DNA from 3 places in the Dokdonella sp. GW821-FHT11D02 genome. Region 1 is predicted to be linked to each of the others. Evidence: predicted binding sites of a transcription regulator. Region 1 holds the regulator's gene; each other region holds the start of a gene.
The links. Region 1 encodes HrcA, which represses chaperone genes, less so after heat shock. Its sites were predicted from a motif close to TTNGCACTCNNNNNNNNNGAGTGCNAA; they were not measured.
Positions count from the first base shown of each region.

Region 2: a site for HrcA is predicted at 6,645-6,671, ahead of groES (co-chaperone GroES). Genes of this name have one in related genera too.
Region 3: a site for HrcA is predicted at 5,762-5,788, ahead of rpoH (RNA polymerase sigma factor RpoH). Genes of this name have one in related genera too.

Region 1 covers NZ_CM179520.1:3,303,473-3,313,388, forward strand. The annotation lists gene AC3QL3_RS13910 (OprO/OprP family phosphate-selective porin) at 1-871, shown strand, start outside; gene AC3QL3_RS13915 (hypothetical protein) at 990-1,583, opposite strand; gene dapB (4-hydroxy-tetrahydrodipicolinate reductase) at 1,846-2,634, opposite strand; gene dnaJ (molecular chaperone DnaJ) at 2,669-3,790, opposite strand; gene dnaK (molecular chaperone DnaK) at 3,919-5,832, opposite strand; gene grpE (nucleotide exchange factor GrpE) at 5,921-6,448, opposite strand; gene hrcA (heat-inducible transcriptional repressor HrcA) at 6,616-7,674, opposite strand; gene recN (DNA repair protein RecN) at 7,854-9,527, shown strand; gene AC3QL3_RS13950 (RDD family protein) at 9,562-9,916, shown strand, end outside.
Region 2 covers NZ_CM179520.1:4,375,007-4,384,922, reverse strand. The annotation lists gene cutA (divalent-cation tolerance protein CutA) at 1-35, opposite strand, end outside; gene AC3QL3_RS18530 (M64 family metallopeptidase) at 127-3,723, opposite strand; gene AC3QL3_RS18525 (M64 family metallopeptidase) at 3,852-6,371, opposite strand; gene groES (co-chaperone GroES) at 6,721-7,008, shown strand; gene groL (chaperonin GroEL) at 7,133-8,782, shown strand; gene AC3QL3_RS18510 (agmatine deiminase family protein) at 8,985-9,916, shown strand, end outside.
Region 3 covers NZ_CM179520.1:630,354-640,269, forward strand. The annotation lists gene gspF (type II secretion system inner membrane protein GspF) at 1-351, shown strand, start outside; gene asnB (asparagine synthase (glutamine-hydrolyzing)) at 352-2,283, shown strand; gene ftsE (cell division ATP-binding protein FtsE) at 2,315-3,007, shown strand; gene ftsX (permease-like cell division protein FtsX) at 3,004-4,008, shown strand; gene AC3QL3_RS02615 (response regulator) at 4,005-4,859, shown strand; gene ung (uracil-DNA glycosylase) at 4,856-5,563, shown strand; gene rpoH (RNA polymerase sigma factor RpoH) at 5,814-6,674, shown strand; gene AC3QL3_RS02630 (winged helix-turn-helix domain-containing protein) at 7,059-9,491, shown strand; gene AC3QL3_RS02635 (FG-GAP repeat domain-containing protein) at 9,668-9,916, shown strand, end outside.

The sequences.
Region 1 (9,916 bases):
CCAGTTCAAGACGCCGGTCGGCTGGGAAGAAGCGTCGAGCTCGAGCGCGACCACCTTCCTCGAACGCGCGACGCCGGTGCAGGCGACCAACATGGGCCGCCGCATCGGTGTGGACTGGACCTATACCGGCATCAAGAACTGGCTGGTCAACCTCGCCTACTTCAGCGGCGGCGACCTCAACGGCGACAACGACGGCGACGGCCCGGCCGCGCGCGTGGTCTGGAACCCCTTCAATCGCCAGCCGGGCGCCGGTTCGCGCGAAGAAAGCAATGTGCTGCACCTCGGCATCTCCTGGTCGCAGGAAGACCGCGATGCGACCCGTGACGGCCGCGGCGTTCTCAGCAACCCGGCCGCACGCTTCCGCGCCCGCCCCGAGTCGGGCATGACGCCGACGCGCCTGATCGATACCGGCAACTTGGCCTTCCCGGGCGACATCGAACGCATGGGCCTGGAAGGCGCCTGGATCCACGGTCCGTTCCTGGTGCAGGGTGAATACCTGCGCTTCAGCGCCGACCCGAAGGGCAAGCCGAGCTACGAAGGCGACGGCTACTACATCCAGGGTTCGTGGGTGCTGACCGGCGAAAGCCGTCCCTACAGCAAGGGTTTCGTCGGCAACGTGCGTCCGGCCAACGAATGGGGCGCGGTCGAAATCGCCGTGCGCTACAGCTCGCTCGACCTCAACGACGGTCCGGTGCTCGGCGGCAAGGAAGACAACTGGACGATCGGTGCGAACTGGTACCTCGGTCAGCACTTCAAGGTGCAGGCGAACTACATCCAGGCCAACACCACCAAGTACTACGGCGGCTCGCTCAAGAAAGACATCGACGTCGATCCGCGTATTTTCGAAGCGCGCCTGCAGATCTATTTCTGATCCGCACCGCTCATCCGTTCACTCTCCTCGGGGCGCGCAAGCGCCCCTTTTTTTTCTTGCCGGACTCGCCGGCACAGGGCTACGTAGCAGCCTGCTACGCCCTCGCCACACCGCCGCATCAACGCAACAGCCAACGCCGGCGTAGGACGCCGATTCCAGCCAACCCGATCATCAACAGCGCAGCGGTCCACATCGATAAAGTGGGCGCGGCAACGGGAGGAGCTTGCGCGCCAGCGATGCGGAATACGGTCGGATCGGATGGGCCGGGCAACGATGGATCGTCGGTCGAGTTGAATCCTTCGTTGCTGCCGTTGCCGTCCGCGTCGAAGTAAACCGTACCCGCACGCGAAATCAGTTGACCGACGGTGACGTCCGCGTCGATCGTCCCGGTCAACGTGATCGTCACGCTGCCGCCCACCGGGATCGCTCCGTCCCAGAAAACCATGCTCGGTTTGCCGGTGACGAAACGTCCGCTGCCGCTGCTCGCGCTGACGGTCATCACGCCGAGCGGCCACATGAAAGATTCGCTGAACTCGCTAGTCGGATTGTCCGGCTGTTCCGTGCTGCCGCTGTTGGTCAACACGACCGTATAGGTCGCGCTGCCGCCCGGGACGAAATTGCCGCTGACCGTCTGTGTGCCGGTGACGTAGGCGCCGGCGCCCACGCCGGCATGAGCCGGTGTCGCACCGGTCAGCGAAAAAAATCCGAACAAAGCGCATGCCAGAGTCGATGAAAAAAACGCGCTATCACGCCGCCCGCAGCCGATCGTTCGCATGATTGCTCCCCAAGGTTTGGATGAAGATGCAGATCGCCCCTTTTTCCGAACGGAAGCGATGGTGCTTTCCGCATCGGCTGCATCCGTTCGCGACGATACGCCGCGACTGGCAGGCCGTCCATTCTGACGGTCGTGACGGCGTTCGCGGTGTAAAAGAATACTTTTTTCTATTGCAGCCAATCAGTACGAACGCCGAGCATCAGCGCACGTCGAGCACATCCGGCAGCGCATAGAATCCGGCCGCTCGCTCGGCGATCCAACGCGCGGCGGCGACTGCGCCGCGCGCGAAGATCATGCGGTCGCTGGCGCGGTGGGTCAGCTCGATGCGCTCGCCCGAGGTGGCGAACAGCACCGTGTGTTCGCCGACGATGTCGGCGGCGCGCGTGGACGCGAAACCGATCGTACCCGACCCGCGCGCGCTGTTGGCGTGAGAAAAACGCGCCGCGGCCTCGAAGTCTTGGCCGCGCGCGGCCGCCACTTCGCGACCGAGCATCAAGGCCGTACCGGAGGGCGCGTCGTGTTTGCCGGCGTGGTGCGCTTCGGCGATTTCGCAGTCCCAGTCCGGCAATGCCTTCGCCGCCGCGGCGACGAGCCGCGCCAATACCGCGACGCCGAGGCTGAAGTTCGCTGCCCACAACACCGGAATCGATTCGGCCGCACGCGCCAGTTCGGCGCGCTGACGCGCGTCGAGACCCGTGGTTCCGCTGACGAAGGCGAGCTTGCGCTCAAGCGCGAGCGCGAGGCCGTGATCGAACGCCTCGGCCACGCTGAAGTCGATCAGCACGCTCGCCGCTGTTTCCGCAGCGAGCCCGCTCGCATAACGCAGCGCATGCCGCAACGCCCGCACCGGCTCGCCGGCGCGAGTGGAGCCCTCGCGCACGAGCGCTGCGACCGGTAGCACGTCTTCGCGCTCGTCGAGCACGCGCAAGATCGCGTCCCCCATGCGCCCGGTGGCGCCATGAACGACGACGGCAGTGGGTGTGGGCATGACGCGCTCCGCGAAAACGGAGCGCGATGGTAGCTCAGGAGGTTACGCGGTCCCAGAAGCGCTTGACGCCGTCGAGCCAGGTGCTCTCGCGCGGCGAATGCGCCGAAGCCCGCTCGCCGGCGAACGTCGCCTCGAACTGCTGCAGCAGCTCGCGTTGTTCGCCGGTCAATCGCACCGGCGTCTCCACCGCGACGCGGCAGAGCAGATCGCCGGTACGTCCGCTGCGTACCGACTTGACGCCCTTGCCGCGCAAACGGAACAGCTTGCCGGTCTGGGTCTCGGGCGGAATCGAAATCTCCGTTTCGCCGTCGAGCGTGGGAACCTTGAGCTCGGCACCGAGCGCGGCCTGGGCGAAGCGAATCGGAATCTCGCAGTGCAGATCGTCGCCTTCGCGCTGGAAGATCGCGTGCTCGCGCACGCGCACCTCGACGTAGAGATCGCCGGGTACGGTGCCGCTCGGACCGGCTTCACCCTGTCCGCTCAAGCGAATGCGATCGCCGTTGTCGACACCGGCCGGAATCTTGATCGACAGCGTGCGATCGGACTGCACGCGGCCTTCGCCGCGGCAGTCGCGGCACGGATTGGCGACCACTTTGCCGGCACCACCGCAATGCGGGCAGGCCTGCTGGATCGAGAAGATGCCGTTCTGCATGCGCACGCGGCCTTGGCCGCGGCAGGTCGTACAAGTGGAGGTCTTGCCGTCGGCGGAGCCGCTGCCGTCGCAGGTGTCGCATTCGACCAGGGTCGGCACTTCGATCTGCTTCTCGATGCCGAACACCGCTTCTTCCAGGTCGAGTTCGACCAGGTAACGCAGATCCGAACCGCGCCGCGGGCGTCCGCGACCGCCGCCCATGCCGAAAATATCGGAGAAGATGTCGCCGAAGATGTCACCGACGTCGCCGTTGAAGCCGTTACGACCACCGCCGCCGTGCTCGAACGCGGCATGGCCGTGCTGGTCGTACAACGCGCGCTTGTGCGCATCGGACAGGACTTCGTACGCCTCTTTGGCTTCCTTGAATTTCTCCTGCGCCGCCGGATCGTCCGGGCAGCGGTCCGGGTGGCATTTCATCGCCAGCCGGCGGAAGGATTTCTTCAGCTCTTCCTCGTTCACGCCACGAGCGACGCCGAGTACTTCGTAGTAGTCGCGCTTGCTCATGGACGAGCCGAGATGGGAAATTGGGGATTGGGGATTGGACGAAGCATGATTGTGTCCGGACCGGAAAAGGGATTCATGTTCGGTGGTCGCCCTTCCGAATCACCAATCCCTAGTCCCGAATCCCGGCCTTATTTCTTGTCGTCTTTGACTTCGGTGAACTCGGCGTCGACGACGTCGTCGTTCTTGGCCGAAGCACCGGCCGCGTGCGGCGGCTCGCCGCCCTGCTGCGGCGCAGCCCCAGCGGCCGCGTGCAGCGATTGCGCGGCCTCTTCCAGCTTGGTCGTGCGCGCTTCGATCTGCGCCTTGTCGTCGCCCTTCATGACCTTTTCGAGATCGGCCAGCGCTTCCTCGATGCGGCCGATATCGCCCGGCACCTTGCCGCCGTGCTCCTTGATCGCAGCGCGCGTGGCGTGCACGAGTTGGTCGGCCTTGTTGCGCACGGCGACGAGCTCGTGGAATTTCTTGTCTTCTTCCTTGTTCGCCTCGGCGTCGCGCACCATGCGCTGGATCTCGTCCTCGGACAGGCCGGAACCGGCCTTGATCTCGATGCGCTGTTCCTTGCCGGTGGTCTTGTCCTTCGCGCCGACGTGCAGGATGCCGTTGGCGTCGATGTCGAACGTGACCTCGACCTGCGGCATGCCGCGCGGCGCCGGCTGGATGCCGGCGAGGTCGAACTTCGCCAGCGACTTGTTGTAGCGCGCCTGCTCGCGTTCGCCCTGCAGCACGTGCACGGTCACCGCCGACTGGTTGTCTTCCGCAGTCGAAAACACCTGCGACGCCTTGGTCGGGATCGTCGTGTTCTTCTCGATCAGCTTGGTGAACACGCCGCCGAGCGTCTCGATGCCGAGCGAGAGCGGGGTCACGTCGAGCAGCAGCACGTCCTTGACCGTGCCGCCGAGCACGCCGCCCTGGATCGCGGCGCCGACGGCGACCGCTTCGTCCGGGTTGACGTCCTTGCGCGGTTCCTTGCCGAAGAAGTCTTTGACCGCTTCCTGCACCTTCGGCATGCGCGTCTGACCACCGACGAGGATGACCTCGTTGACGTCGGAAACCTTCAGGCCCGCGTCGTTCAAAGCGGTGCGGCACGGCGCGATGGTCTTTTCGACCAGATCGCCGACCAGCGCTTCGAGCTTGGCGCGCGTGAGCTTGATGTTGAGATGCTTCGGACCCGACGCATCGGCGGTGACGTAAGGCAGGTTGACCTCGGTCTGGTGGGCCGTCGACAGTTCGATCTTGGCGCGCTCTGCGGCGTCCTTCAGGCGCTGCAGCGCGAGCGGATCGTTCTTCAGATCGACGCCCTGGTCCTTCTTGAATTCGTCGACGAGATAGTCGATGACGCGCTTGTCGAAGTCCTCGCCGCCGAGGAAGGTGTCGCCGTTGGTGGCCAGCACTTCGAACTGCTTCTCGCCGTCGACTTCGGCGATCTCGATGATCGAGATGTCGAAGGTGCCGCCGCCGAGATCGTACACGGCGATCTTGCGGTCGCCGCCCTTCTTGTCCAGGCCGTAGGCGAGCGCCGCCGCGGTCGGTTCGTTGATGATGCGCTTGACTTCCAGACCCGCGATGCGGCCGGCGTCCTTGGTCGCCTGGCGCTGCGAATCGTTGAAATAGGCCGGCACCGTGATGACCGCTTCGGTCACCGCTTCACCGAGAAAATCCTCGGCGGTCTTCTTCATCTTCATGAGCACCTTGGCCGAGATCTCCTGCGGCGGCATGCGCTTGCCTTCCGCGGTCTCGACCCACGCGTCGCCGTTGTCGTGCGCGACGATCTTGTAGGGCACCATGTCGATGTCTTTCTGCACTTCGGCGTCGGTGAACTTGCGGCCGATCAGGCGCTTCACCGCGTAGAAGGTGTTCTTCGGGTTCGTCACCGCCTGGCGCTTCGCTGTCGCGCCGACCACGACCTCGCTGTCTTTGAAGGCGACGATGGACGGCGTCGTGCGATCGCCCTCTGCGTTCTCGATGACGCGCGTCGAATTGCCTTCCATGACCGCAACGCACGAATTGGTCGTGCCGAGGTCGATACCGATGATCTTGCCCATTACTGTACTCTCCCGCTCTGAATTCGATGCGACCCGAAGGTCGTGACTGCCGCCAAATCTGGGGGTCTACCCCCCTGTTTCAAGCGCGTTATTTTGAAACCGATACCAATGCCGGACGCAATAGGCGCTCGTTCAGCACGTAGCCTTTTTGCATGACCGCAACGACGCGACCGGCGCCTTGGCCGGCCGCCTCCACCATTGCCATCGCCTGATGATGCTCCGGATTGAACGCCTCGCCGATGGTGCCGATTTCCTTCAGCCCATTCGCCTCGACCACACGCGCCAATTCGCGCTGGGTCAGCTCGACGCCGCCGCGCAGGCCGGCGTAATCGCTGCCTTCCAACGAAAGCCCGCGCTCGAGGTTGTCCAGCACCGGCAGCAGATCGGCCAACAGTTTCTCGTTGGCGAAACGGCGCGCCTGTTCGAGATCGCGTTGCAAACGTTTGCGCTGGTTGTCCAGTTCGGCGCGCTCGCGCAATACCGTCTCGCGCATTTCGGCGAGTTTGCCTTCGCATTCGGCCAATTGGCGCGAAAGAATCTCCAGCTCGTTATCGGCACCGTCATCGCCGTTCGGCTGCGCGCTCGCACTCGCCGTTTTCGCATCGTTGCTTTCCATCGTTCCTCCACGTGGGCGATGTCCAAAAATCCGCATCGATTTTGCGAACTGCCCGTTCCAAAAATCCGCCGCCCGCAAACGCGCGGATGGCGTGCTTCAACCGATTATCGCCGCAAGGAATGACCGGACGGCTGAAGCCGTCCCCGAAATCCCCGCAACGGTCCGCGTTATGAGGCCGGCTGGGCGCGCTTCAAGGCGCCGGAAATGATGCCAGCGGTCGCTTGCACGACCGGAATCACGCGTTCGTAGGCCATTCTCGTCGGCCCGATCACCCCGAGCACGCCGAGCACGCGGCCGCCGACGCCGTAGGGCGCGGTGACCAGACTGTAGCCGTCCAGCGCGGCAAACCCCGATTCCTCGCCGATGAACAGACGCACGCCCTCGGCATGGGCACAACGCTCCAGCAGCTGCAGCAGGTCGCGTTTGCGCTGAAACGCCTCGAACAGCTCGCGCAGGCGGTCGACGTCGGCCACGTCCTGGCCGCCCATCAGGTTGGTCTGGCCGGACACCAGCATGTCGTTGCCGGGGCTGAGCTGGAACGCCTGCTCGGCGACCTCGATCGCGGCGGAAAGCAGCGAATTGAGGCGCGCGCGCTCATCGCGCATCTCGCGCAAGAGCCGCACGCGGATCTCATCCAGGCGCTGGCCGGCGAAGTTCTGGTTCAGGTAGTTCGCCACTTGCTCGAGTTCGCCCGGCGCGTAGCTGCGCTGCGTCGCGATCACGCGGTTTTGCACCTGGCCGTCGGTGAAGACCAGGATCACCAGCACGCGGCTGCCGTCGAGTGGCACGAAATCGATGTGGCGGAACGGGAATTCCTCGCGTCGCGGCACGCTGACCACGCCGACGAAGCGCGTCATCTCAGACAACAGCGAGGTCGCGCTGCCGAGCAGATCCGGCGTGGCGGCGTCGGTCGGCAGCTCGCGGCGCAGCTGATCCACTTCCGGCTCGGCCAAAGGGCGCAGTTCGAGCAGGCTGTCGACGAACACGCGATAGCCCTGAGCGGTCGGCACGCGTCCGGCCGAGGTATGCGGCGCGGCGACCAGGCCGGCCTCTTCCAGATCGGCCATGACGTTGCGGATCGTCGCCGGGCTGACATCGAGGCCGGACGACTTGGCCAGCGTGCGCGAGCCGACCGGCTGCCCCTCGGCGATGTATTGCGCAATCAGCGAACGCAACAGGCTGCGCGAACGCGCATCGAGCGGAGGCTGGAGAAAGGGAGAGATCATCGCGGTCCACGCGGCGCCCCAGCGCCGACTTCGGAACGACGCTAACAAGCGCCGCCAGTGCAATCAATAGGGCCGGCCGAGGCGCGATTCAACGCGAAGCGGCCGCAGCGCCGCCGCCTTGGCCGCGCCTTGTCGTCATGCTAGCGTGCCGCGGCGTTTTTTCCCGGGCTGCTCAGGCGATGCTGGAAAGTCTTTACGTCAAGGATTTCGCGATCGTCGGCGAGGCCGAGATCGCGTTCGGGCCGGGCATGTCCGTGGTCACCGGCGAAACCGGTGCCGGCAAGTCGCTGCTGGTCGACGCGCTGCTGCTGCTCGCCGGCGGCCGCGCCGAGGCGGCGATGGTGCGGCACGGCTGCGAGCGCGCGGAGCTGTCGGCCGAGTTCGACCTGGCCGCGCGCACCGATCTTCGCGACTGGCTCGCCGCCGAAGACCTCGACGAGGACGGTGCCTGCCAGCTGCGCCGCGTGATCCGCAGCGAAGGCAGCTCGCGCGCCTGGATCAACGGCCGCCCGGTCACGCTGGGCCAACTGAAGACCCTCGCCGCCGGGCTGATCGAAATCCACGGCCAGCACGAGCATCAGGCCCTGCTCGATCGCGGCCAGCAATTGGAGCTGCTCGACGCGTTCGGCGAGCACGCGCCGGAACTGGCCGAGGTCGCGCGCATCGCGCGCGCCTGGCGCGCCACGGTGACGCGCATCGGGGAACTCTCGCGCGGCGCCGACCATGCCGAGCGCATCGAATGGCTGACGCACCAGGTCGACGAACTCGATCGGCATGCCGTCGCGCCGGACGAGCTGGCCGCGCTGGAAGACAGCCACCGCCGCCTGAGCAACTCCGGCCAGCTCCTGCAAGGCGGCGCCAAGCTGGCCGAGCGACTCGACGGCGACGACGAATTCGCCTTGCTGCGCACGGTCGCTCGCGCGCAGTCCGAGATCGCCCACCTCGTCACGCTCGACGCGCGCCTGGCGCCGATCGGCGAACTGCTCGACGCGGCGCAGATCCAGCTCGGCGAGGCGAGCGATGCGCTCGCCCGCTACCAGTCCGCGCTCGACCTCGACCCTGAACGGCTGGCCGAAACGGAGGCGCAGCTCGGCAAACTGCACGAACTCGCGCGCAAGCACCGCGTGCGCATGCCCGAACTGAAGGCCCATACGGACGCGCTGCGCGAAGAACTCGAAAGTCTGCGCGGCGCCGGCGCCAGCATCGCCGGACTGGAGGCCGAGCAGCAGCGACTTGCCGCCGACTACGCAAAGGCCGCAAAAGCGCTCAGCGCGAAGCGCACCGCCAGCGCGAATCGGCTCGGTGAGGCGGTCAGCGGCTTGATGGGCGAGCTGGGCATGCAAGGCGGACGTCTGCAAATCCAGCTCGAACCCGCCGGCAGCGCGGACCCCGATGTGCAGGGCGCCGAACGTTGCGAATTTCTGGTCAGCGCCAACCCCGGCCAGCCGCCGCGCGCTTTGCGCAAGGTCGCTTCCGGCGGCGAGCTTTCGCGCATCAGCTTGGCGATCGAAGTGGCCGCCTTGGGCAGCGATGCGATCGCGACGATGGTGTTCGACGAAGTCGATTCCGGCATCGGCGGCGCCGTCGCCGAGGTCGTCGGCCAGAAGCTGCGTACGCTCGGTGCACGTTGCCAGGTGCTGTGCGTGACGCACTTGGCCCAGGTCGCCGTGCAGGGGCATCAACACCTGCGCGTGAGCAAGTCCAGCGACGGCGCCTCGACGCAGACGCGCATCGACACGCTGGACGGAAACGCGCGTCGCGAGGAAGTCGCCCGCATGCTCGGTGGCATCGAGATCACACGCGAGACGCTCGCGCACGCAAAAAAAATGCTCGAAAGCGCCGCACAACGGTGAATACCTATCACCGGGCCGGAAACAGGAAGGAAACATGCGCTGTGCGAGTTGCGGCTGGACCAATCCGTCCGGCTTCCGGATATGCCATCAGTGCAAGCAGCCGCTGACCGCGCCTAAGCAGGCCGCGGAAGCACCGCTTTCGCATGCCTCCGGCGAGGTTTACGCAGGCACCGGCGCGCGCGTGACGGCGACCCTGATCGATCTGGCCCTGTTCGCCCTGGTGATTCCGCTGTGGCTGTGGCTGGGCGTGTATCTCGCGCAGAGCCTCGGCATGGGTGGAGTCGGGCTGTTCGCCCTGCTCTGCGCCGGCACGCTCGCGATGATCCTGTTGCCTGCCGTGCTCGACAGCTACGGCAAGGGTTCGATCGGCAAGCGCCTGCTCGGCATTC
Region 2 (9,916 bases), 1.1 Mb from region 1:
TCGGGGCAGCTGCAGTGGGCGATGAGGGCGGACATGCGATCAGCGGGTGCGCAATCGGCGATCTTCACACAATCCTGTTCCGATGACTCCGGCTTGCATCCCAAGCGGGCAAATCCGCGGTATGCGTCAATTGGGGCGTCGGGGCAGAATCGGCGGCAATCGTCGACGTTCCGAAGTCGGAAGTCCCATCCTCTGTTGCACGGCCTTGAGCAGAGCCGCACGCGATGGAGCGTTGAAGAAGGGCTTCTCGCTTCGCATCCTTGAATCGTAAGAGGGGCGATATGCTCCACCGGCGTAATAGCTTGCGCCTTCAAACATCCCCACGGAGCCATCAATATCCCGGCTGGGAGCGTTGAAGCCCGCCGGAAGCCATGCCAGCCAAGGCGTCTTCGAAGCCTCAGGAGTGAAGGACACGTTGGGGCAGTACGATGCCGCCGACCCGGCAGCCGGATGCACGCCGCCAAACTCTTCGTACTCGTCGCAAAGGGCGCCGACGAAATGCCCCATTTCGTGGCTCGACGTAAAGTCATTGGGTGATATCTGGCTTGCGCCGGCGGCTAAGACCATGAGTCCCGGATGCGCCAAGGTGACATTGGATCGCGGCCCCCAGAGTGGGGTATTGACGGCCACGACCGCCAGGTCGACTTCGGGCAGTATGGCCGTCGCGTCGACCAGGGCGGCGTTGCGGTCCAGTTCGAGTGTCGACCGAGCCAGCTCGAAAGTCGCCCCGTAGCGGGTGCGGCGTTCCCATACCTTCGCGCCGTTTGCCGCTACGACATTGAATCCCGCTTGCGGCGAAGGCGTGAAAAGCACATAGACGTTGAATGCGTCTTGATGCTCGTTCCAGAAGTCCGAGCCGAGCAGCGAACGCACGAACGAGCGCGAGGCTTCCAGAAACAGCCCCTTGTCGTCGACGCTGAGGTAGCCGTCGCCATTGAGGTCGACGAACGGTTCGTCGCCGTCGGTCGGAACGGTTCCGAGCACCGGCGGAGGATGATTCCAATCGTAGTAGGTCAGATCTCCTGACGAGTAGACATGGTCGCCGTCGAGGTCGTACCAGATGAGACCATCCCAAGTCCCGTTCCGGTTGCTGTCGGTAAAGGACTCTTTTTCATCGGCATAGCCATCCGCCAGCACGAGGATGTTGAAGCGGTGGGCGCGATCCCCGTTCCCGTACAGGCGGAGAAGGCCGTTTTCCATCGTTTCCTGCAGCGGAAGATCCTCAAGGACGACCTCGGCTGGGAGCGGATCGCGGCCGAACAGGAATGTACGGCCCGCCGAACTTCCGCCGTCCGGGGATTGGATTTCGACGCCCCAGCCTTCGGCGTAAGGAATGGCGATTCGGCCCTCCTCACTGAGAGTCAAAGGAAAAGCTTCGGCCTGGGCTGGGTCGTGCAACAACAGCTGCACGTCACGCAGCGGTTTTCCGCGAGCGTCCGAGAAACGCGTGGACCACAGCAGCGGGGGTGGCTCGGCAGGAAAAGTTTGCGCGTATCGAGCGACTTGGTTGGCGACGACCTCTATGTCCACCGGAGCTCGCTGAGGCCAGCCTAGGCGCGTAATGGAGAGGTTGTAGTGGCCAGGGCTGAGCGAAAGACGATACTCCTCGACACATCGTCCATCGGCCGTCGGCGTCGGGGGCGTGACAGGAAAAAAGGGTCGGGTGACGTGAGTGCCGTCGGCAGCGACGAGTTGAGCGCTGGCCAAGAGGTACGAATGGAGCGGCGCTGTCGTGAAGCACGCTTGGGTAATGGAGAGTTGAACTTCTCCTTCTTGCGCATCGAGCACAATGTCCGGCAATTGTTGGTCGGACAAAATCGTGATGGGGGACGTTCGATGGGGGCGCCGGTAGAAGACGTTGCCGCGTCCGCCATCTTCGCGGTTGGTGTCGATCTCGAAGACGTAGGTTCCCTCCATTAACGGCAACTCGTATTCGCCGATCCCGTTGGTTCTGGTCGACACGACGAAGCGATCACCGGGGACTTCGTATGCACGAACGCGAGGGCGGGCGTAGGAATCGGACTGGGGATTCACAATGCGGCCGTTTACGCGACGCTGCATCCGCACGGCGACCTTTCGTCTGTCGCCGTTCCGGAAGACTTCGGGGCCGATCGTTGCAAACGGGATGTCGCTCGTCAGAAAGAACTGGACAGTCGCCGGACGCTGGGAGGGCAGCGGCAACATGCAGGGATTTTCGACGCAGTACGATCTCGTATCGAGCCCCTCGTCGTTGGATTCTCCATAGAAGGAGCCTTCGTAAGGCCGTCCGGCGGTATCGATTAGGTCGAACCGCGTGTCGATCGTCGTCGGCATCGTCCAGTTGACCGGTCTTGCGGTGTTGAACTGGACCTCGGTGAAGCGACGGCTGAAATTCAACGAACTCAGGTCGCAGTAATACTTGCGGCCCGAGGGTGCGTAAAAGCGTATGGAATTGGGCTCGATCGTAGTGCCTCGTATCCAGTACTGAGGCTCGTTTTCCGTTGCGTGGGAATTGCATTCGGCATAGAAACTACCAGCGAACTGAGCGCCCGGCTCTGTCGAGACGTGGGCGAAGACGGTCTCGACGTGGTCTAGCAGGATGTCGATCGCTCCGTTGCCGGAAACAAGACCGAGTGGATATAAGATCGAGGGCGCGTATCCCGACAGATTCGTTATTCCCAAAGCGAGCTTCGCGGTGGAGTCTCTGGAAACGGTAGCGAGCAGTCGTCCTCGGCTTGCCGTCACAAAGAAGTCTTCATTCTGATCGTTGCGAACCGAGTAGGAAGCTCCGAGGTTGTCGCTGATGACCTCTCCGGTACGCGCATTCTTCAGAATCATCTCCAGCTGCCAGCCCCGCTTCACGACGAAAGGGTCGGGCTCGGCTCCCGAATAGTTGAAACGAATCGTCGTGGTTGCCAGCGGCGGCGGCGGTGCCAGGCTCAGCCGATAGGAAGTGCCCGCGGTGAGGGACATGCGGAGCGATCCGTCTGCCTCTACCTGCAAGTCCTGCTGTTCGCTGCCATCGAGCGCTCTCACGGTCGCAGGAAAAGCCACGCCGGGAGCACCGCCACTTTCGTCCACGACGTGCGCGACCACGATGGCGGCCATCTTTGCAGCAGCGGTGTCAGGGGCGGAAATGAGAGGACTGCTCGCCGGAGAACGTGCGGTAATGCCAGGGTTCAAACTCGAGTGCGAGTCCGCATAGGGGAGGCGGAGGTCCTTACTGAGCTCTGCTCCGGTGGCGCGTGCCGCGTCGATCTGTCGTTGCAATGCGGGCTCAGTTTGATGGTTGAGAAGTTCATGGGTGGCTGCTTTCGCGGCCACAAGCGAGGGTTCCAACTTGAGAGACGCGGCTGCTGCGCCGTCCAGAGATGCCTGATCGACGTCCATGGCCCACAGCTCGCGTTGCGTTTCGTCCAGCAGACTCAGATGCGTGCCGGGTGAAGGCGACGGCACGACAGCCACGAAGGACGTTTCTGAGTCTTCGCCGGCGTGGAATCGGTGAGGTATCGGCAATTGGCGCGACCAGAGGAGGGCGGAACGGTCTGCAGTCGCCGCTATCGTCCAAGCGGCACCGACAACGGGTGGCGCAGCGGGGACGCGTGGACTGGTCGTCAGTGAGACGAGGTGCGGTTGCCGCTGGGAATCCATTCGGAAACCAAGGACCAGCGCTTCGTTGCCAGCCGCTGCCGTCACCGGAATCAGCATGCCCAGGCTGATGATCCATGCAAAAAAGTGTCGCATCTCGGTTCCCTCCCGTCCTGAGGCTGTCGATTGCCTCACGTGGAAGAGCAGCCGTCAATGCGTGTTCCCGCCAACGTCAAAATTGTGGGCGCGGTCCAGCGCCGGGTCGCCGCGGATGGCAGATAGCTTTAGTCGCGCCGCGGAAACAACGGCGGCAACGGGCGCGGTGAACGCGGCGGCACGGCCGGATTCGTGCGCCGCGCGATCGCACGCTCGAGTGCCGTGCGCGAAGGCGGGTTGAACAGCGGCGACAGCCGGTTGTTGCGCATGATCGAGTTGAAGTTCGGCCGGAAGGCACCGCCGGGGTAGTACTCGGCGCCCTCGTAGACGCCCAACGACGGCACCATGTCGCGGCTCGGAATGCGCGTATCGTTCGCCAGCCAACTCATCCAGGGCAGGTCGAGGAATTCGGGCACAAAGCCGACATTCGCGCACCAGGCGATCGGGTTGCCGGCCTCCGGATGCACGCCGAAGAATTCGGTGTACTCGTCGCACAAGCCGCCGACGAAGTGCCCCATTTCGTGCGCCGGGCCGGTCTCGAAACTCCAGTCCGTCTGGGCCCCCGCCGTCCACAGAATGCTGCCGGGCTGGGTAAGGGAGGAATTGCCGCGGGCGATGTCCATCACCGGCCGGTTGATCAGGAGCACGACGAGGTCGAGTTCCGGAAGGGCGGCAAGCGCGCGATGCTCGAGCTCTTCGCGATCGGTGGCCAGGATGAAGCGCTTCAGCCGCAGCACCGTGTCGTAGCGTGTGCGGCGTTCGATGACCCGCTCGCCCGATTCCGCCATGACGCTGTAACCGGCCTGTTCGGACGGCTCGAACAATTCATAGACGTTGAAGGCGTCGCGATGCTCGTTCCAGAGGTCGGCGCCGAGCAAGGCGCGCGTGAATTCGCGCGCGCCACGATGGAAGATCGCGCCATCGTCGATGCTGAGCACGCCGTCGCCGTTGAGATCGGTGAACGGCTCGCTGAAATCGGCCGGGTTGGCCCCGTTCGGCAATACGGCGGGGGTGGGCGAGCCGTACGCGGTGACGAAGTCACCGTCGCTGACGACACCGTTCCGGTCCAGGTCCTGCCAAGCGAAACCGTCCCACTGGCCGTTGCCGTTGAGGTCGGTATAGGACTCGTGTGCTGCCGCGTAGCCGTCGCCGACGATCAGGATGTTGAAGCGCGTCTTGCGATTGCCGTCACCGTACAGACGCAGCAATCCGCCCTCGTCGAGCGACTGAAACGCCAACTCGGGCAGCACCACGGTCGCCGGCGGCGGCTCCTCGCCGATGGTCACGCGCGTGCTCGCTTTGGCGTCGTACTCCGCGCGGTCGTCGGGGAAGAACTGAGCGGTCCAACCTTTGTGATACGGCGTTTCGAACCTGCCGTTTGCATCGGTGGATGTTTCCAGCGTTTTTTCCCCGAGCAGCATTCCATCGTGCCAATGCAAGCGGCCCGCGATCGGCTGGCCGGTTTCGGAGACGAGTTGGCCGCGCCAGACCAAGCTGCGCGCCGCGGCGGAAAAAATCTCGGTCTGCTCGACTTGGGCATCGGCCGTGATGCGCACCGCGGCGTAACGCTTGCTGTTCCAGCCGAGCGGAGCCCCTTCGATCGTATAGGTGCCGGGGCTGAGGCGCAGGCGGTACTGTGCGATGCAGTTTCCGGCCGCATCGGTCGGCGTTGCGCTAGCGGCGGGGATCAGGCGTTCGATGCGTGCCCCGTCCGCCGACGTCGCGACGACGGTGAAATGCGCCAACGGCGGCGGCTGGCGCGGGCAGGGCAGTTCGGCGGAGAGCACGAAGGCACCGCTGCTGGGGTCGACGGCGATGTCGGGAAGCGTGGTATCGGCGGACACCTGCAGCGCGCCGGTTCGGATCGGCGTGCGATAGAACAGTGTGCGTTCGAAGTTCATCAGATTGTCGTCGGCTTCGAACACGTAGCGGCCGGCCGGCAACGGCATCTCGAACAGCCCGCTCTTCGGATCTTGCTGCGTCGAGAGCACGAAGCGGCCGCCGTCCGCGGCGTAGGCGCGGACGATGATGGGGTGATCGACGTCGACGTGGCCGCTCACCGCGAAGGTCGGCTCGGCGTCGTCTTTCAGCGCGGCGGGTTTCGTGCGAGTTACAGGGGCGTTCGTGATCTCGGGCGGGCGGGGCGGATCGGCGACTTCGGTGCGCGGCGCGCGCGCATAACCGGACTGCGCCGACACCGATTGCCTGAGCTTCGCCGTCGCCGCATAGGCGCCCGCCAGTTCGCGCCGCACGTGCGCGCCCTCGCGATCGGCTTGCGCGATCAGTCCCGCATCGACCGTGCGCGTCCACAGCACGTCGCCTCGCTCGCTGCGCAACACCAGATGCGATCCGGGCGCGGGGCGCGGCACGACCAGGGAAAAATGCAGATCCTCTTCAGTGTCGGCATGGAAGGCACGCGGCACAGGGAGGCGGTTGGTCCAAGAGGCATTGCCGGACGGCGATTCGAGCGCGATGGTCCACGTCGGTCCGTCACGGAATGGCCGCGAATCGACCTGCTCGGCGGTGGAAACGCCGACCAGTTCGACGGCGGCGCCGGCGCGGAAGTCCAACACCACTCCGCTCGGCGTTTTCGCGAGGGCTGTTCCGGCCAGCAACGCCGCCAACAGGAGTGCAATGCGACGCGTCATCTCCAAATCCTCACGGCCTCTTCCTGTCGAGGATTCGAGCATGCCGCGCCCGTCGAGGTCAACGAAGTACTTCGTATTATTTGCAGCGTGAGCGTGCCGCCGAATCGGCCGGCGCGCGAACGGAACTCACGGATCGAAAACTCCGCCTGCGACCGTCGTTCGAGCGCACGAGCCGGGCCGTTTTGCGAATCGCTCTTGAAAGGCTCCGGGCGGAGCTTCATCTGTCTCGCCAGTCGGGGACGGACTTCCTTCACGCGTCCTTCGCCGTTAAACTTGGCACTCAGCACTAGCAAGTGCTAACAATTTTCAAAAACCCCTTTTTCATCAACCTGTTGAGGAATTCCCCATCATGGCACTTCGCCCGTTGCACGACCGCGTGATCATCAAGCGCCTGGAGGCCGAGACCAAGTCGGCCGGCGGCATCGTCATTCCCGACGCCGCGGCGGAAAAGCCGATCAAGGGCGAAGTCGTCGCCGTCGGCACCGGCAAGATCCTGGAAGACGGCAAGGTCCGTCCGCTCGCCGTGAAGAAGGGCGACAAGGTGCTGTTCGGCAAGTACTCCGGCACCGAGGTCAAGGTCGACGGCGAGGAACTCCTGGTCATGCGCGAGGAAGACCTCGTTGCAGTGATCGAGTAAGAGCCGGGATTTGGGATTGGAGATTCGGGATTCGTAGAAGCACTACGCGCTCCGATTCCCACCTCCTCCCAACCCCCGCTCCCCGCTTTTCCGAATCCCCAATCCCGAATTCTGGAGTTTCCCCATGGCAGCTAAAGAGATCCGTTTTTCCGAAGACGCCCGCGCGCGCATCCTGCGCGGCGTGAACACCCTCGCCAACGCGGTCAAGGCCACGCTCGGCCCGAAGGGCCGCAACGTCGTGCTCGAGAAGAGCTTCGGCGCGCCGACGATCACCAAGGACGGCGTGTCCGTCGCCAAGGAGATCGAACTGGCCGACAAGTTCGAGAACATGGGCGCGCAGATGGTCAAGGAAGTCGCTTCCAAGACCTCCGACGTCGCCGGTGACGGCACCACCACCGCCACCGTTCTCGCGCAGGCGCTGATCCGCGAAGGCCTCAAGGCCGTTGCGGCCGGCATGAACCCGATGGACCTCAAGCGCGGCATCGACAAGGCCGTGATCGCGGCAGTCGAAGAGCTGAAGAAGCTGAGCAAGCCGTCGGCCGATTCCAAGTCGATCGCCCAGGTCGGCGCGATCTCGGCCAACGGCGACGACGCAATCGGCAAGCTGATCGCCGAGGCGATGGACAAGGTCGGCAAGGAAGGCGTCATCACGGTCGAGGAAGGCTCGGGCCTGGAAAACCAGCTCGACACGGTCGAGGGCATGCAGTTCGACCGCGGCTACCTGTCGCCGTACTTCATCAACAACCAGCAGAGCCAGCAGGTCGAGCTGGATGACCCCTACGTCCTCCTGTACGACAAGAAGATCGCCAACGTGCGCGAACTCCTGCCGGTGCTCGAAGGCGTGGCCAAGGCCGGCAAGCCGCTGTTGATCGTCGCCGAGGAAGTCGAAGGCGAAGCGCTGGCGACCCTGGTCGTCAACACGATCCGCGGCATCGTCAAGGTTGCGGCCGTGAAGGCGCCGGGCTTCGGCGATCGTCGCAAGGCGATGTTGGAAGACATGGCGATCCTGACCGGCGGCCAGGTCATCTCCGAGGAAGTCGGCCTGCAGCTCGAAAAGGCCACGCTGAAGGATCTCGGCCGCGCCAAGAAGGTGCTGATCACCAAGGAAAACACCACCCTCATCGACGGCGCCGGTGAAGCCGCGGCGATCCAGTCGCGCATCAAGCAGATCAAGGCGCAGATCGAGGAGACCTCCTCCGACTACGACCGCGAGAAGCTGCAAGAGCGCGTGGCCAAGCTGGCCGGCGGCGTGGCGGTGATCAAGGTCGGCGCCGCGACCGAAGTCGAAATGAAGGAAAAGAAGGCGCGCGTCGAAGACGCTCTGCACGCGACGCGTGCGGCGGTCGAGGAAGGCGTGGTGCCGGGCGGTGGCGTTGCGCTGATCCGCGCGCTGGCAGGCCTGGGCAAGCTCAAGGGCGACAACGAAGACCAGAACCACGGCATCCAGATCGCCAAGCGCTCGATGGAAGCGCCGCTGCGCGAAATCGTCACCAATGCCGGTGAAGAGGCTTCGGTCATCCTGAACAAGGTCGCCGACGGCAAGGGCAACTTCGGCTACAACGCGGCGACCGGCGAGTACGGCGACATGGTCGAGCTCGGCATCCTGGACCCGACCAAGGTCACGCGCACCGCGCTGCAGAACGCCGCGTCGATCGCCGGCCTGGTCATCACGACCGAGGCGATGGTGGCCGAAGCGCCGAAGAAGGAAGAAGCGCACAACCACGGCGGTGGCGGTGGTGGCGGCATGGGCGGCATGGGCGGTATGGATTTCTAAGAAATCCGAAGCCCGCGCTTTTCTCCTCTCCCGCTTCCGGGCGAGGAGTGAGCGAAAGCTCCGACGCTTCATCAAAAAGCCCCGCAGCGATGCGGGGCTTTTTTTTTGCGCGCAGAATCATCGGTGAACGGGCAAAAAATCTTGCGCTGAACATCGAGGCAAGGGACTACCATCTCGTGAATTCGAGCGAGAGGCGCAGCCCATGACCGCGCAACACCATGCGATGACCCGCCGCCATTTCCTCGAGCGCGCCCTGCTGCTGGCCGGCGGCAGCTTCGCCGTCGGCGCCGTCGGTCGCGCCGAACCCGCGCCGAGGCAGGAGAACGCGATGTGGCAGATGCCCGATGAAGGCGCCGCGCACGCGGCCACGTGGATGGCCTTCGGTCCCGACGAGGAGGTATGGGGTCGCAAATTGCTGCCGGCCGCGCGCGAGAACTTGGCCGCCATCGCCAAGGCGATCGCCGCGCACGAGCCGGTCAAGATGCTGGTGCGCGAGGAGGACTACGACCTCGCTGCGCGTCTGTGCGGCAGTTCCGTCGAGCTGGTGGTGCAGCCGATCGACGACTTGTGGATGCGCGACACCGGGCCGGTGTTCGTCAAAGGCCCGGCCGGCGAGCGCGCGGCGGTGGACTTCAACTTCAACGGCTGGGGCGGCAAGCAGGAGCACGAGCATGACGCGAAAGTCGCCGGCTTCATCGCCGATCGAAGCCGCGCTCGTGCGCTGCAGACGCGCTTGGTTATGGAAGGCGGCGGCATCGAAGTGGACGGCGCCGGCACCGCCATCGTCACCGAAAGCTGCGTCCTCAATCCCAACCGCAATCCCGGCCTCGGCAAAGCCGAGTGCGAAGCGGAGCTGCGCCGCCTGCTCGGGCTGCGAAAAATCCTTTGGCTACCCGGCATCGCCGGCCGCGACATCACCGACGGCCACACCGACTTCTACGCCCGCTTCGCCGGCCCCGGCGCAGTCGTCGCCGGGCTGGAATCCGATCCCGCCGCGTTCGACTACGCCGTCACGCGGCGTCACCTGGAGATTCTGCGCAAGGCCACCGATGCCGATGGACGCAAGCTGAAAGTGCTGACGCTCGAAGGTCCGCGCAGCGTGCGCGCCCAGTACGAGAGCGCGGACTTCGCCGC
Region 3 (9,916 bases), 2.4 Mb from region 1:
GATGCGCTCGGCATCGCCGCGCAGGTGGTACCGAATCTGCCGTTGCGCGAAGCGCTCAGGCGCGCAGCGTTCAAGGTGCGCGAAGGCAGTGCGTTCTCGCGAGCCTTGGGCGAAAGCGGCCAGTTTCCGCCGGTCGCGCTGCGCTTGATCGCCAGCGGCGAACGTTCCGGCGAACTGCCGCGCATGCTGGAAGAGGCTGCGGCCCAGCAACAGCGCGAACTCGACCGCTGGCTGACGGCCCTGACCGCCGTGCTCGGACCTGCGGTCATTCTTGCGGTCGGCGCGATGGTGCTGTTCATCGTGCTCGCGATTCTGCTGCCGATCTTCAATCTGAATCAGATGGTGAAGTAGGTGTGCGGCATCGCGGGGTGCTGGGAGCCCGGAGCCGGTCGCGACGCGCCTGCGCTCGCGGCGTTGGCGCGGCGCATGGGGCAGGCCTTGCGCCATCGCGGGCCGGATGACGATGGCGTCTTCGTCGACGCCGGCACGGGTCTCGCGCTCGCACATCGGCGCCTGGCGATTCTCGACCTGAGCCCGCTCGGGCATCAGCCGATGCAGTCCGCCGACGAGCGTTACGTCATCGTATACAACGGTGAGATCTACAATTTTGAAGAGGTAGGGAAGGAGCTGACCGCTCGCGGCCATACGTTCCGCGGTCACTCCGATACCGAAGTGTTGCTCGCCGCGGTGGTCGAATGGGGCATCGAGGGTGCGCTCGCACGATGTGACGGCATGTTCGCGTTCGCGTTGTGGGATCGCGCCGAGCGGCACCTGTGGCTGGCGCGCGACCGTGTCGGCAAGAAGCCGCTGTACTACGGCCGCACGCCTCATGGGCTGGTGTTCGGCTCCGAGCTGAAAGCGCTGCTCGCTCATCCGCGCTTCGAGCCGCAGATCGACGCCGATGCGCTGACTTCGCTGCTGCGCCTGGACTACATTCCGGCGCCGCGCTCGATCTATCGCGACGTACGCAAGCTCGAGGCCGGCCGTTTGATCCGGTTCGACGAGAACGCGCTGCGCGGATCGGACTGGCCGCCGACGCAATCTTATTGGGATGCGCAAGCGCGCATTCGCAACGCGCTCGCGCATCCTTTCCAAGGCAACGAGGAAGACGCGCTGACGTACCTCGACGAGCGCCTGCGAGCGGCGGTGCGTTTGCGGCTGCACGCGGACGTACCGGTCGGCTTGTTTTTGTCCGGCGGCACCGATTCGTCCTTGGTCGCGGCGCTGGCGCAGCGCGAGAGCGCGCAGCCGGTCCAGAGCTTCACGATCGCGTTCACCGATCGCCACGACATCGACGGCGTTTATGCGCGCAAGATCGCCGCTCGGCTCGGTACCGCGCACACCGAGTTTCCGGTCGGCGGCGCCGATGCGCTCGCGCTGGTGCCCAAGCTTCCGGAAATCTACGACGAACCGTTCGCCGACGTATCGATGATTCCGAGCGTGCTGGTCGCCGCGTTGGCGCGCACGCAGGTCAAGGTCGCCTTGTCCGGCGACGGCGGCGACGAGCTCTTCTTCGGTTACTCGCGCTACCTGCGCGCACTGCGCAACTGGCGCTGGCACAAACGCCTGCCGCGGTTGCCGCGCCGTCTGCTCGGACGCTGGCTCGCGCGCGGCGATCTGGAGGCCGCGCGCACGGGCGGTCTGCGCACGCTCGGCATGGAGCTGGCAGCGGAGGACATCGACGGCATTTATCTCAACCGCATCAGCCGCTGGCGCGCGCCGTTGCGCGTCGTGCGCGGGGCGGAAGAACCCGCGACCGCCTACGTTTCCCATCCGCTCGCCGATGCGAACTTGTCCTCTGCCGGGCGCATGATGGCGCTGGATTTCCTGTGCTATTTGCCGGAGGACATCCTGGTCAAGCTCGACCGCAGCGGCATGTCGGTCGGCTTGGAGGCGCGGTCGCCGCTGCTCGATTCGCGCGTGGCCGAATTCGCTTGGTCGTTGCCGGACGCGCTGCGCGTGCGCGAGAGCGAACCCAAGCATTTGCTCAAGGCGTTGCTGCGGCGCTACCTGCCGGGCGAACTGGTCGATCGCCCGAAGGCCGGCTTCGGTGCGCCGGTCGGAGCCTGGCTGAGCGGACCGTTGCGCGAATGGGCCGACGACCTGCTGTCGGAAGAGCGGCTCCGTCGCGATAATCTGCTCGATGCGTCGTCGGTGTTGCGGCGCTGGAACGCGTTCAAGCGCGGCGAACGCAAATGGCATACGCACCTGTGGAGCATCGTGATGTTGCAGAGCTGGCTGACGTGGCAGCGGGACTTCCGCGCCGCACAGAGGAACGAATGATGCGCATTGGCGACGCCGAGGAATTCCGCGCGTGATTCGCTTCGAGCAGGTCGGCAAGCGCTATGCGTCGGGCCAGGACGCCTTGGTCGATCTCAGTTTCGAGATCGGCGCGGGCGAAATGGTGTTCGTGACCGGCCATTCCGGTGCCGGCAAGAGCACGTTGTTGAAGCTGATCGGGTTGGTCGAACGGCCTACGCGCGGCCGCGTCGTCGTCAATCACGCCGATCTCGCGCGGGTGCGCCGCGGCGGCATTGCGCACACGCGGCGCGGCATCGGCATGGTGTTCCAGGATCATCGTCTGCTGATGGACCGCACCGTATTCGACAACGTCGCGTTGCCGCTCTTGATCGCCGGTGTCGCACGCGAGGAGCTGGGCAAGCGCGTGCGCGCCGCGCTCGACAAGGTCGGCTTGTTGGCGAAGGAAAAAGCGGCGCCGGTGACGCTCTCGTCCGGCGAGCAACAACGCGTCGGCATCGCGCGCGCGATCGTGGCCAAGCCGCCGGTGATCATCGCCGACGAGCCGACCGGCAATCTCGATCCGCAGCTGTCGGCCGAGATCATGGGTCTGTTCGCCGAGTTCGGCCAGGTCGGCACGACCGTGCTGATCGCCAGCCACGACCTGATGTTGGTGCGGCGCCTGAGCAAGCGCGTGCTGGTGCTCGACCACGGCCGTTTGATCGACGATTTCAGGCCGCCTTCGAGCCGACCGGAGCAGAGCGCATGAGCCGGCAGGCCGAACGCAACGTGCGCCGTGCGCCGGCACCGAAATCCGCTGCGGAACCGCGGCGTGCGCGCGTGCCTTGGCGCGAGCGCCTGGGCGCTTGGCGCGACCAACATCTGTACAGCTTCTTCTCCAGCCTCGGCCGACTGGCGGCGCGGCCGTGGGCGAACGCGCTGACCGTGCTCGTGCTCGGTTTCGCGCTGGCGCTGCCGTTGTTGTTCTTCCTCGTATTCGACAACGCGCGCGACCTCTCGGGCGGCCTGCGCGAGGCGCGCGAGATTGCCGTGTTCCTCAAGCCCGCGATCGACACCAAGGGCGCCGATGCGCTCGCCGACGAGCTGCGTCGCCGCAACGACGTCGCCGAGGTGCTGATCCGCACGCCGGAGCAGGGACTGGCCGAGTTCCGCCAACTGTCGGGTTTCGGCGAGGCGCTCGACGCACTGAGTTCCAATCCGCTGCCGAGCGTCTTGGTGGTCACGCCGGGCGCGAAAACCGATCTCGACGCGCCACCGCTGCTGACGGATCTGAAGGCCGACGCGCGCGTCGATCTGGTGCAGTACGATGCCGCCTGGCGTCGTAAACTTTCCGACATTCTCCACTTTGGCGAACGTATCGTCGCAGTGATCGCGGCGCTGCTGGCGCTGGCGACTCTGCTGGTGATCGGCAATACCGTGCGCATGGACATCCAGGCTCGAAGCGCCGAAATCTCGGTGACGCAACTGATCGGCGCCAGCGATGGTTTCGTGCGCCGTCCTTTTCTGTACGCCGGTTTCTGGTACGGATTGCTGGGCGGAATGTGCGCGCTCGCGATCGTGGTCGCGATCGAACTGGCGCTGGCGTCACCGGCGCAGCGCCTGATCGAAAGCTACGGCGGTCGCTTCGCGCTGCACGGCGTCGGCGTGCTGGTCGCGCTGGCCGTGATCGCCGCCAGTGCGGTGCTCGGCTGGGTCGGCGCCTTCGTCGCGACGGCGCGCCATCTCTCCGCAGGACAGCCGCAAGCATGAGCGAATCGGTTCGGCTGACGCGACACATCAGCAGCGATGCGCCGCGCGTGCTCGTCGTCGACGGTTCGCGCGTCGCGCGTCAACTGATCGAGCGCGTGCTGAAGTCCGAGCTGCCCCAGGCGGTCGTGCTCGGTTGCGGCAGCGGCGCGGAAGCGCGTCGCATCTTGGATGCCGGTGTCGTCGATCTCGTCACCACGGCCTTGGGTCTGTCCGACATGGACGGACTCGAACTCGCGCGTCACGTTCGTGCCAGCGCGCTGCAGGCGTACATCCCGGTCGTGGTCGTGTCCGGCGACGTGCAGGAGCGTTTGGTCGCACGCAAGCTGTCCGATGAGGTCACCGACTACTTCGACAAGTCGCTCGGCTTCGAGGCACTGGCCGCCTTCATCCGCGGTTACGTGCGGCCGGCCGAAACGATCGGCGGCGAAGTCTTGTACGTCGAGGACAGCCGCGTGGTCGCGCTGGCGACGACGCGAATGCTGCAAAAAAGCGGATTCACGGTGACGCACGTGCTGAGCGTGGAAGCCGCACTCGAACGATTGCAGGCCTTGCGCGAAGTGGCGGGCACGCCCGCGGTCGATCTGGTCCTGACCGACGTGAACCTGAAAGGCGAATTGAGCGGCGGCGATCTGCTCGATCGCATCCGCGACGGCTTCGGCTACTCGAAAGGTGAGTTACCGGTGCTGGTGATGACCGGCGACGACAATCCGGCCAACCAGGCCGCGTTGTTGCGCGCCGGCGCGAACGATCTGGTGCACAAGCCGATCGAAGAGCGGCTGCTGGTGACCAAGCTACAGTTTCAGCTGCGCGTGTCGCGGCATCTGCGCGAACGAGTGCGGGGCACGCTATGAGCGAGGACAGGGTCAAGCTCGAAGCGTCGTGGAAGGCGCGTGTCGGCGCGTACTTCGAGCGGCCGGAAATGATCGCGCTGGCCGAGTACCTGCGCGAGCAGAAGCGCGCAGGCAAGACCATCTATCCGCCGGGGTCGAAAATCTTCGCTGCGCTCGACGCCACTCCGTTCGAAGCGGTCAAGGTCGTCATCCTCGGCCAAGATCCGTATCACGGTCCCGGGCAGGCGCACGGACTGTGCTTCTCGGTACCGCCGGGCACTGCGCCGCCGCCGTCGCTGGTGAACATCTTCTCCGAGCTGCAGCGCGAGCCGGGCATTCCACGGCCCGACCACGGCTGTCTGATTCCCTGGGCACGGCAAGGCGTGCTGTTGCTGAACTCGGTGCTGACGGTCGAGCACGGGCAGGCCGGCTCGCACGCCGGTAAGGGTTGGGAGGGCTTTACCGACGCGTGCATCGAGGCGCTCGATCGCGAGCGGGAAGGGTTGGTCTTTCTGCTCTGGGGTAGCTATGCGCAGCAAAAGGGCAAGCTGATCGACCTGCGTCGCCATCGGGTGCTGAAGGCACCGCACCCCTCGCCGCTGTCAGCACACCGGGGTTTCATCGGCTGCGGCCACTTCGCACGGGCGAACGAGTATCTGCGCAGCCAAGGCCTGGCCCCCATCGACTGGGCATTGCCGCCGCGCAGCGAGCTGCGCCTCGATTGAGGCGAATTCTGCCGTCTGCCGGGCTTCCGGCAGTAGGAAATCGTTCTTTTTCAGAGACTTAAGGTTTCGCGCCGTGGGGCGAACACTGCGTCGCCGCAGTTAAACGAAAAAACACGTGCAATTAACGAACTTTCGGGTACTATAACTGTCAGTACAGTTATCCCCGAGCGCGGTAGCGCGCCGGAACTCTGTAGGCATTTAGCACTCTAAGGACGCGAGTGCTAGCATGCGTAGCCAATCGGGAGTTCATATGAGCAATGCCCTGGTCGCCAGCAATTTTCCGGTTCCGAGTGCTTTGGGTAGCCTCGAAGCCTATGTAAGTGCCGTTCACCAGATTCCAATGCTGACGCAGGAAGAGGAGCAAGACCTCGCCCGTCGTTTCGTGGCCGAGTCCGACCTCGCCGCCGCCAAGCAGATGGTGCTCGCGCACCTCCGCTTCGTCGTGCATGTGGCGCGCGGTTACTCCGGCTACGGCCTGCAGGTCGGCGATCTGATCCAGGAAGGCAATATCGGCCTGATGAAGGCGGTCAAGCGCTTCGACCCGAATCAAGGCGTGCGCCTGGTGTCGTTCGCCGTGCATTGGATCCGTGCCGAGATGCACGAGTTCATTTTGCGCAACTGGCGCATCGTCAAGGTCGCCACGACCAAGGCGCAACGCAAGTTGTTCTTCAATCTGCGTAAGTCGAAGAAGCGTCTGGGTTGGATGAACGCCGAGGAGGTCAATACCGTGGCGCGCGAACTCGGCGTGCCGGCAGCGACCGTGCTCGAGATGGAAGCGCGTCTGAACGGTCGTGACGTCGCTTTCGACACGCCGGTCGACGCCGACGAGGACGAGCGTCCGTCGCCGGCCGCGTTCCTGATCGACCATACGGCGGATCCGTACGGGATGGTCGAGAGCGAATCCGAGGAGGAGTCCAGCCTCGATACGCTCGCACGCGGCCTGGTCAAGCTCGACCAGCGTTCGCGCGACATCATCCAGCGCCGCTGGCTGAAGGACGGCGAGAAGTCGACGTTGCAGGAGCTGGCAGACGAGTACGGCGTCTCGGCCGAGCGCATTCGCCAGATCGAGGCGAACGCAATGAAGAAGATGCGCGCGCTGTTCGTGGCCTGAGCCCAAGAAAAGCACTCCGCCGGTTCGGGTTTCCGAGCCGGTCGGCAGTGCAGCTTCTACACTCATCTACTTGTACACCATGGTACGGAACGGCCCCCACGCGGGGCCGTTCGCATGTGCGGGAGTCTGAAACCGGCGTACGAAATTCGTGCGCGAAGGCGCCGAAGAGGGAACGGCCGTTTATACCGCCGGGCTGCGTCTAACACTCCGACCGCTGCGGCGGTTTGCGGGAGGGGCAGCTTGGCGCCGTCCGTCCGCTCGACTCCCCACGAGTGAGACGGGCGCTCCGAAGCGCCGAGCGTCCCGGGAAAGGCCGCCTCCGGTACGAGCGAACCGGAGGCGGCCGGACTCGTCAGTACGTCGGCCGCACGCTAACCTCGCCGGATGGTCTTTGAGGTTTACGAGTTCGGAGCGTTCCGCTTCAACCCGTCCACGCGCGAGCTGTGGCGCGGAGAGCAGCGCATCGAGTTACCGCGCCGCTCGTTCGAATGCATCGAACATCTGATCGCCCATCGCGGCCGCGCGGTCGGTCGCGATGAACTGGTCGAGGCCGTGTTCGGGCGCTCGAACGTATCCGATGCACAGCTCGGCCAGGTCGTGCTGCGTGCGCGCCGCGCACTCGACGACGACGGCAACGCGCAACGCGTGATCCGAACCATTGCAGGCTACGGCTATCGCTGGGTGGCCGAGGTGCATGCCATCGCTGTGGACGAGGTCGAAGCCGAGACGGCGACACCGACAGCGAACGAGGATGTTTTCGATACGTCGGACCAGATCACCGTTTCGCCGTCACCGCTGCGAGCAGACGCGCCGCGCGCCTCATTCATGCGGCGCTGGGGCGCCGTCGCGGCCTTGTCGATACTGACCGCGATCGTCGCATCGACCTGGCTGATCCATCGCACGTGGAGACCGGAGAAGCCGGCATCGCGCAGCGAGCAGACCGTGCGCGGCGACGGCATCGTGGTATTGCCGCTGCAAGTCGATGGCTTGCGCGACGACGCCTGGGTGCGTCTGGGCGCCATGGATCTCGTCGCCGAGCGACTGCGCCAAGCCGGCTTTCGCGTGCCGGTCAGCGAAAGCGTGCTCGCACTGCAGAAGTCGGCGCCGCAAGCCGCGGCCGGCGAGGAGCCGCCGACGCTGCGTGCGGCGACCGGTGCGCGCCTGGTCGTGCGCGGCACGGCCAAGCGCGATGCGGCAGGCTGGCAGATCGAATTGACCGCCACGCCCGAGCACGGCATCGCGGTGCCGGTCCGCTTCGTCGAGCGCGACGCGATGCGCGCGACACGCGGAGCGGCCGATCTGCTGCTCGCCGCACTCGGCCGCAATGCGCCGATCGAGGGCGAGCGCGATGCGAGCTTGGACGAAACCCTGCAACGCGCGCGCGCCGCGATGCTCGCCAACGAACTCGATACCGCGCGCGAGATCCTGACGGCGTCGCCGCAGCTGTCGGCGTCATCGTCGCAGCTCGCCTATCGGCTCGCGCTGGTGGATTTCCGCGCCGGTCAACTCGACCGCGCCCAAGCCAGCTTGGACCGCCTGCTGCCGCTGCCGGACGTCGAAGGCGACGCGCATCTCCACGCACAGATTCTGATCGCGCGTGCGGCGATTCGCATGCGGCGCGGCGAATTCGGCGACGGCAGTCGCGACTTCGACGCTGCACTCGCCTTGCTGACGCCGGGCGAACACATGTTGGAGATCGGCCAAGCCTTGATGGGGCGAGCCAACGGCCGCGTGCCCGAGCGCCGCTACGACGAAGCCCTGGCCGATTTCGGTGCGGCGCGTACGGATCTGGAAAGCGCCGGCGATCAGCTCGGCGTCGCCCGTGTCGATGCGAATCTCGGTCTGCTCGAATTGTTCCGCGGCCGGCCGGCCACGGCGCTGGCGTATCTGCAACCGGCAGCCGATCGCTTTCAGTCGTTCGGCGCCTTGCACGAGCTTCTGATCAGCCTGACCGGCGTGGTGCAGGCGCAACTGGCGATGTTGCAGCGGGAAGAGGCCGCTGTGACGGTCGAGCGAGGCCTGACCCTACGCGAGCGCATCACCGATCCGGATCAGCGCGTCGACCTGCTGCTGAATCAAGTCGAGCTGTATACCGGCAACGGACGCTATCGCGAAGCCGCCGCCGCACTGGCGCAAGCACGCGCGAGCGCGACCTCGGGCAATCGCGTCTTGCTCGCGCGTCAGAGTGCGCTCGGCGCACAACTCGCCTTCGCGCAGGACGACTGGCGAACGGCCGCCGAGGACGCCGCCGCGGCGTTGGCCGGTTGGCCCTCGAGCGGTGCCGACGAGCAACGCGGCTGGGTCGTGCTGCTACGTCAGCGTGCGCTGCTCGCTCTCGGTGAAACGGCGCCGTCCGAAGCTCCGATCGAGCGCCGGCGCGAGCCGCCGGACCAGGTTTCCGATGCGCCCGACGCTGTCGCCGATGCGCTCGCGACGGCGGAATGGGCACATCACGCAGGCGAGCGCGAACGTGCGCAACGCTGGTTCCGTTTCGCCGCCGCGAGCGCAGACCGGCGCGGGGTGCCGGTCGAGATCGTCGCAGTCGCCATCGCCTGGACGCCGACCTTGCTTGCCGCCGGCGACACCGCCCGGGCCGCGATCGCCGTCGGTCGCGTGGCGCCGTGGGCGGCGCGCGATTTCGACTGCGCCCTGCTGCAGCTGCGTCTGTTCCACGCTTTGAACCAGCGTGAGCCGTGGCTCAATGCGCTGCGTCAGGCGCAGGCACTGGCCGGGGAGCGCTCGATTCCCGCGGCCTTGCTGGAGCCGCGAGCGGCCGACGGCAGCGGCCCGCTGCAGCTGAGCGAACGCGCGCGATAGCGACGCTCTTGCCCTGCGCTGCGTCTGCAACGCATCAGGAAATTCTTTCCTGCGCAGTTGTCACGCGATTGGAGCGCTCTTGGAGTGACCGGCGCGAGCGCGCTGCGCAGGCTCATCGGCCGATGCGGCAGCCTGCGTGCGGCCGCTCTGTCGCCGATCGCCCGCAGGAGTCTTCGATGAAAACACGTGTTGTGCGTCGCTTCCGGTTGCCTCGCTGGGTTTACGCAAATTCCGCTTGGCTGCTGCTGGCGGCCGCTGGCTCGGCGCAGGCCGGTACGGCACCGCCGAGCTTCACCGCGGCCGCGATGCATATTCCCAATTGTTGTTTCGCCGTGTCGGTCGCTGCGGCGGACTTGAATGGCGACGGTAAGCCGGATCTCGTCACCGGCAATTCAATGAGCGGTGATTTTTCGGTAAGCCTGAGC